Regions from separate parts of the Methylobacterium nigriterrae genome, predicted to be linked through region 2. Evidence: riboswitches for the same ligand, from Rfam matches in the RefSeq annotation. Region 2 holds a riboswitch; the other holds the start of a gene.
What was found. Region 2 has a riboswitch for thiamine pyrophosphate ahead of thiO (glycine oxidase ThiO). Riboswitches for the same ligand answer to the same signal wherever they lie in the genome.

Region 1: another riboswitch for thiamine pyrophosphate. It lies ahead of thiC (phosphomethylpyrimidine synthase ThiC); the one in region 2 lies ahead of thiO (glycine oxidase ThiO).

What each region holds. Positions count from the first base shown of each region.
Region 1 is NZ_JBAWTG010000008.1:39,358-42,757, reverse strand. It holds gene WDW90_RS07220 (alpha/beta hydrolase) at 1-798, opposite strand, end outside; gene WDW90_RS07215 (hypothetical protein) at 1,293-1,595, shown strand; TPP riboswitch at 1,719-1,827, shown strand; gene thiC (phosphomethylpyrimidine synthase ThiC) at 1,899-3,400, shown strand, end outside.
Region 2 is NZ_JBAWTG010000012.1:26,018-29,417, reverse strand. It holds gene WDW90_RS09310 (adenylate/guanylate cyclase domain-containing protein) at 168-1,436, shown strand; TPP riboswitch at 1,464-1,591, shown strand; gene thiO (glycine oxidase ThiO) at 1,670-2,875, shown strand; gene thiS (sulfur carrier protein ThiS) at 2,872-3,084, shown strand; gene WDW90_RS09295 (thiazole synthase) at 3,090-3,400, shown strand, end outside.

The DNA.
Region 1 (3,400 bases), on a different contig from region 2:
CCGGCTCCGGAAGAACGGCTCGGCCTCCTGGTCCCGCTGCCCCAGGATCGAGACGTGATCGCCCGCCAGAGCCTCGAACCGGGCCTCGGACCCGGCCGCGACGGCGAGGCGTCGGGCGAGCTTCACCGGAACGACCGGGTCCGACAGGCCGTGGACGATCAGCACCGGCTCGCCCGTTCGCGCGATGCGCAGGTCCGTCCGGTAGGTGTCGCGCAGGAGCCAGTTGGGGGCGAGCGGGTAGCGCAGGCGCGCCAGGGCCTGCAGCGAATCGAAGGGCGATTCGAGGTAGAGGCCGAGATGGGCCGTGCGCTCGGCCACGGCGGCCGCCACCGCGGCCCCGAGCGAGTGGCCGTGCAGCAGGATTGGGGCGCCGGGCGCCCGGCTGGCGGCTTCGAGATAGGCCGCGATGCCGTCCGCGATCAGCCCGTCCTCGCTCGGGCTTCCGCTGGAGCCCGTGTAGCCGCGATAGGCGATCGCGAGGACGCCCCAGCCGCCGGCCGGCCAGGGCCCCGCGGCGAAGCGCGACGCGTGCGCCTCGGGACGCGAGGCGTTTCCGTGAAATGTCAGCACCACGCCGCAGCCGGGACGCGGCGCGCGCCAGAGGGCGTGGAGGCGCTCGCCGTCGCGGGTCGTGACCGTGATCGCCGCGTAGCCCGGCGGCACCGCGCGGTCGATGCGATCGCTGCGGAGCGCGAAGGCGCCGGGATAGATCAGGTTGCGCTGATAGAATGCCAGGGCGCCCACGGCGAGCGCGTAGAGGGCGGCGGCGGCGGACAAAATGCGGGTAACGAGGCGCATGGCCGCTCAACGCGGAAGGCCGGCGATTCGGCGCGGCCGCGCACGCAGAAATGCTCGGCCGTGCCTCCACGCCCGCCGGAGGCCCGACATCGCCGCAAATCCGCTGCCGGCGATGCACCGGACCGCGGAACGGTTTCGTGCCACGGAGCGCGCAGCGGCGACTGAGCGAGGATTATTTTATGTCAGCGTGAGACAATTCGATTGGGTGCTTTGCGCGGTTCGATCACGAGCACAGAAATACTTTCCTGCGGCGAAGCAAGATAATTTTTCATCTGTTCTCGCCGGATCAATTCCCGCCGACATCTCAGACCGGCGCGCGTTCTTGCCCGGATGCGACCACGATCGTTCCGGTCGACTGAACGAATAAGTCAGGCGTCGAGAGCCGCTCGCCGATACGCACCTGAGGTTTACCAATGCCCGGTTGATTAGCTTAGAGTTAACAAGATACTCCCCGGGCGGCCGAGGAACGGGCCGCAGCTCCAGGGAGGTCAACGATGCAGATCAAGGTGAACGCCAACGATTGGAACGGCATCTCCGACGCCGATCGCGAGGCCATCAAGGAGATCCTGTCCAAGTCCTTCAAGAACGACCCGCAGATCGTGACCGATCCGCAGGTGCAGAGCGTGACGCAGGCCGCGGGCGGCGCAGTGGAGGTGGCGTCGATCTGCACGACCCTGTGCAACGTCGCCCAGTCGGCGGCCGAGGCGCTGTGCAACAAGATCGGCAACCCGACCGCCAAGCAGGTCTGCATCGTGGCGGCCCAGACGGCGGGCGACGTCTGCCGCAGCAAGTGCTGAGCACCCGCGCCCCGACGCCGTGATCGAAACCGCCGCGCCCGCCGGCGCGGCGGCCCCGTCGCGCGCTCCGGCGAACTCGGGCGGCGCACCTGATTGACAAATCCGTCCATCCGTGAAGATTTGAACCGTTCCGAGGGGAGCCCCGAGACAGGGGGCTGAGATAGGGCCTGAAGCCCTGACCCTTGAACCTGATCCGGCTCATACCGGCGGAGGGACGGGAACTTGCGGCCGGACACACGGCGGCCGCGCCCTTATCTCACCTGTGACGAGTTCGGATCGCTCCAACGCCAGGAGAGATCCACGATGAACGCACCCGTCCTGCCCAAGGATCTTCCCAAGGGAAGTCCCGAGAGTGTCACCACCGGCCCGATCAACGGCTCGCGCAAGGTCTACGCGAGCGCGGCCGGGCGCCCCGACATCCGGATTCCCTATCGCGAGATCGTGCTGACGGATGCGAACGAGCCGCCGGTGCGCGTCTACGATCCGTCCGGGCCCTATACCGAGGCCGACGCGGCGATCGACCTGAACCGGGGCCTGCCCGGCCTGCGCGAGCCGTGGATCGCCCGGCGCGGCTACGCGGCGGTCGAGCCCCGCGCCGTCAAGCCCGAGGATAACGGCTTCGTGGGCGCCGACAAGCTCGTGGCTCCCTGCCCGGCCGAGCGCGTCATCCGCAAGGCCGCGCCCGGCCAGATGGTGACGCAGTACGAGTTCGCCCGGGCCGGGATCATCACCGAGGAGATGATCTACGTCGCCCACCGCGAGAATCTCGGCCGCGAGCGGATGCTCGACGAGGCGGAGGCGAAGCTCGCCGACGGCGAGAGCTTCGGCGCCGCGGTGCCCCCCTTCATCACGCCCGAATTCGTGCGGGACGAGGTGGCGCGGGGCCGCGCGATCATCCCGGCCAACATCAACCACACCGAGCTCGAGCCGATGGCGATCGGCCGCAACTTCCTCGTGAAGATCAACGCCAATATCGGCAACTCGGCCGTCACCTCGTCGGCGGCCGAGGAGGTCGAGAAGCTCGTCTGGGCGACCCGCTGGGGCGCCGACACCGTGATGGACCTCTCCACCGGCCGCAACATCCACAATATCCGCTCGTGGATCGTGCGCAATTCCCCGGTGCCGATCGGCACCGTGCCGATCTACCAGGCGCTGGAGAAGGTCGGCGGCGACCCGCTCAAGCTCGATTGGGAGGTCTTCAAGGACACGCTCATCGAGCAGGCCGAGCAGGGCATCGACTACTTCACGATCCACGCGGGCGTCCGCCTCGCCCACGTGCCGCTCACCGCGCGGCGCGTCACCGGCATCGTCTCGCGCGGCGGCTCGATCATGGCGCGCTGGTGCCTCGCGGGGCACCGCGAATCGTTCCTCTACGAGCGCTTCGACGAGATCTGCGACATCTGCCGGGCCTACGACGTCTCGTTCTCATTGGGCGACGGCCTGCGCCCCGGCTCGATCGCGGACGCGAACGACGCTGCGCAGTTCGCCGAGCTCGAGACGCTCGGCGAATTGACGAAGATCGCCTGGGACAAGGGCTGCCAGACCATGATCGAGGGCCCCGGCCACGTGCCGATGCACAAGATCAAGGTCAACATGGAGAAGCAGCTCAAGGAGTGCGGCGAGGCGCCCTTCTACACGCTCGGCCCGCTGACGACCGACATCGCGCCGGGCTACGACCACATCACGAGCGGAATCGGCGCCGCGATGATCGGCTGGTTCGGCACCGCGATGCTCTGCTACGTCACGCCGAAGGAGCATCTCGGCCTGCCGAACCGCGACGACGTCAAGACCGGCGTCATCACCTA
Region 2 (3,400 bases):
TATCCCGGCCGAGCCTGAGATCCGCGGCGAGGAGAAGCGCGTGGAGGTGGCTGAACCTGAAAGCCGCGCCCCTATTTCTGGTTTCGGACAACCGACAGTATTGTCCGCGTGTCGCGATTCCGTGCGCGACCATTGCTGACCGCCCGCCGCACCACCACCTTGGCCGTATGCTCGACCTTGGCCCACAGAAGTCGCCGCCCTCGCCGACCGCCGAAGCCGACGGCTCGGAGGCCGAGGGCGTGCCGTTCGGCCTGCTCCAGGAATGCGTCGCCCTGCGGGACTGGCTGCTGAGCGAGGGCACCCGTGTGCTCGCGGCGGACGATCTCCTGGCGGGTCTCGCCGAGCGCCTGAACGAGCTCGACGTGCCGGTCGACCGGGCGAGCACGGCGATCGACACCCTGCACTCGGAATATGCCGGCGTCGGCCGCTCGTGGAGCCGCGAGGAGGGCGCGACGGTGCGCCTGTTCCCGCACGGCGAGGCCTCGGACAACGCCTACCGGGCCAGCCCCTTCTACACGGTGCACCAGACCGGCGAGTGGCTCATCCTCGACCTCGACGAGACGCCCGCCGACCGTTACGCGATCCTGCCGGAGCTGAGGGCGGCGGGGTATCGGCACTATCTCGTCGCGCCGCTGATCTTCACGAACGGCGCGCGCAACGGCATCACCTTCGCCACCCGCGCGAAGGCGGGTTTTCGCGACGACGACATCGCGATCCTGCGCTTCATCATGCCCACGCTCGCGGCCGTGATGGAGATGCGCCTCATCAACAAGCAGCTCGACCAGGTGCTCAGGATCTATGTCGGCGACGAGCCGCACCGGGCGATCCTGTCGGGCTCGATCCGCCGGGGCCATGTCCAGCGCATCCGCTCGGCGATCCTGTTCGCGGACATGCGCGACTACACGCACATCTCCGCCGACATGACGCCCGAGGAGGCGGTCGACCTCCTGAACATCTTCTTCGACTGCCTCGTGCCGGCCATCGAGCGCGAGGGCGGCGAGGTGCTCAAGTATCTGGGCGACGGGCTCCTCGCGATCTTCCGCGAGCCCGGCGACGATCTCGGCGGCGCCGCCAAGGGGGCTCTGACGGCCGCCCAGGCGGCCCTCGCGGCGCTCGACGAGGCGAACGGCCTCGGCCGCTTCGCCAATCCCGTGGCGGCCGGCATCGCGCTCCATCACGGCGAGGCGGCCTACGGCAATGTCGGCTCCGGTGCGCGCCTCGACTTCACGGTGATCGGCCGCGACGTCAACCTCGCGAGCCGCATCGCCCGGCTGAACCGGACCCTCGGCGAGCCGCTCCTGATGTCCAAGCCCTTCGTGGACTTCCTCTGGGGCGATCCCGAGCCCCTGGGCGAGCACGTCCTCGATGGCTTCCCGGAGCCGATGCTGGTCTACCGGCCCGGCCGCAAGCCCGCCGCCTGCCTGAAGCGGGCTTGACCCGGCGAGAGCCACGCCCCAATCTAGGGGCGTTCCAGGGAGATCCCCGGCAAGGGGCTGAGAAACCGATGGGCCATCCGGCAGGATGGCGGCGCGGAAATCCTTCGAACCTGATCCGGCTCATACCGGCGTAGGGATTGGACCGCGGGTTTCCCGAAGACCCGGTTGCTTCCGAGAGAAGCTGAGGGACACCAATCTCTGCGGGCCATCGCGGAGATCTCGTCTTGGCATCCGTGCCGACATCACCCATCGGACAGCGCCGTGCGGCGCCCTCGACCCTTGCCGCTGCCGGCCTGCCGGAGCGCGCCGACATCGTGGTGGTCGGTGCCGGCCTGATCGGCCTGTCGGCCGCATGGAGGCTCGCGGAGAGCGGGCGCTCGGTCACCGTGGTCGAGCGCGAGACGGTGGGGGCCGGCGCGAGCCTCGCCGCCACCGGCATGCTGGCGCCCGCGGCCGAGCACGAGCCCGGTTCCGATCTGCTGCTGCCTCTGGCGCTGGACAGCCTGCGCCGCTGGCCGGCCTTCCGGGACGCGCTGCAGGCCGCCTCGGGCACCGATATCGACTACCGTCAGGAGGGCACCTTGGTGCTCGCGATCGGGCGGGACGAGGTGGAGCGCCTGCGCTTCCGCTACGACCTTCAGCGGCGCTCGGGCGTCGCGGCGCAGTGGCTCGCCGGGAGCGAGGTCCGCCGCCGCGAGCCGGCGCTGCGCCCCTCCGTCACGGCCGGCGTGTTCTGCCCGCTCGACCACCAGGTCGACCCGCGCCTCGTCATGGCGGCGCTCACCGAGGCCTGCCGGCGGGCGGGCGTCACGATCGTCGAGCGATGCGCCGCGGAGGCGCTCGACTGGACGAACGGGCGCGTCACCGGCCTGCGCACGCGAGCCGGCCCGATCGCGGCCGGGACAGTGATCCTGGCGGCCGGCGCCTGGAGCGGGGCGGGGAGCCTCCTGCCCGAACCCCTGAGCCTGCCCGTGCGCCCGATCAAGGGCCAGTCGCTGGCGCTCAGGACCACGCGGCGCACCGGCACGCTCGGGCACATGGTCTGGACCGAGCAGATCCACATGGCCCCGAAGGGCGACGGCCACCTCATCGTCGGCGCCACGGTCGAGGATTGCGGATTTCGCGAGGGCGTCACGGCGGGCGGGCTCTACGCCCTGCTCGAGGGCGCGCGCCGGGTCCTGCCCGGCATCGAGGAGATGGAGGTCGACGCGGTCTGGAGCGGCTACCGCCCGACCTCGGACGACGACGCGCCGATCATCGGCGAGATCGCCCCCGGCCTCGTCGTGGCGACCGGGCATCACCGCAACGGCTATCTCCTCGGCCCGGCGACCGCCGAGGCGGTCGCTTCCCTGGTCGAGACCGGCGCAGTGCCGGCCTTCGCCCGCGATTTCGGACTGTCCCGGTTCGCCCGCACCGGCACCCTGAGGGCATCGGCATGAAGCTCACCGTCAACGGGCAGCCCCGCGAGTGCGAGGCCGCCGACATCGAGGCCCTGTTCCGCGTCGAGGCCGAGGAGACCGGCATCGAGGGCCCGCAGGGCATCGCCATCGCGCTGAACGGCCGGGTCGTGCGCCGCCGCGACTGGGCCCGGACGCCGGTCGCCGAGGGCGACCGCGTCGAGATCGTCCGCGCCATGCAGGGAGGCTAGGAGCCATGAGTTCGACCGACACCGTCGACACCGTCACGCCGCTGCGCGCGCCGGACGACGACGCCCTCGTCATCGCGGGCGTGCGGCTCTCCTCGCGCCTCCTGATCGGCACCGCCGGCTACCCGACGCAGGCCATCATGCGCGACGCCGTCGCGGCCTCGGGCGCCGAGATGGTCACCGCCTCGATCCGCCGCGTCTCGCTGCAGGGCCACGGCTCCGACACGGTGCGGATGCTGAAGGGCTACCGCTTCCTGCCGAACACCGCGGGCTGCGAGACGGCCCGCGACGCCATCATGACGGCCGAGCTCGCCCGCGA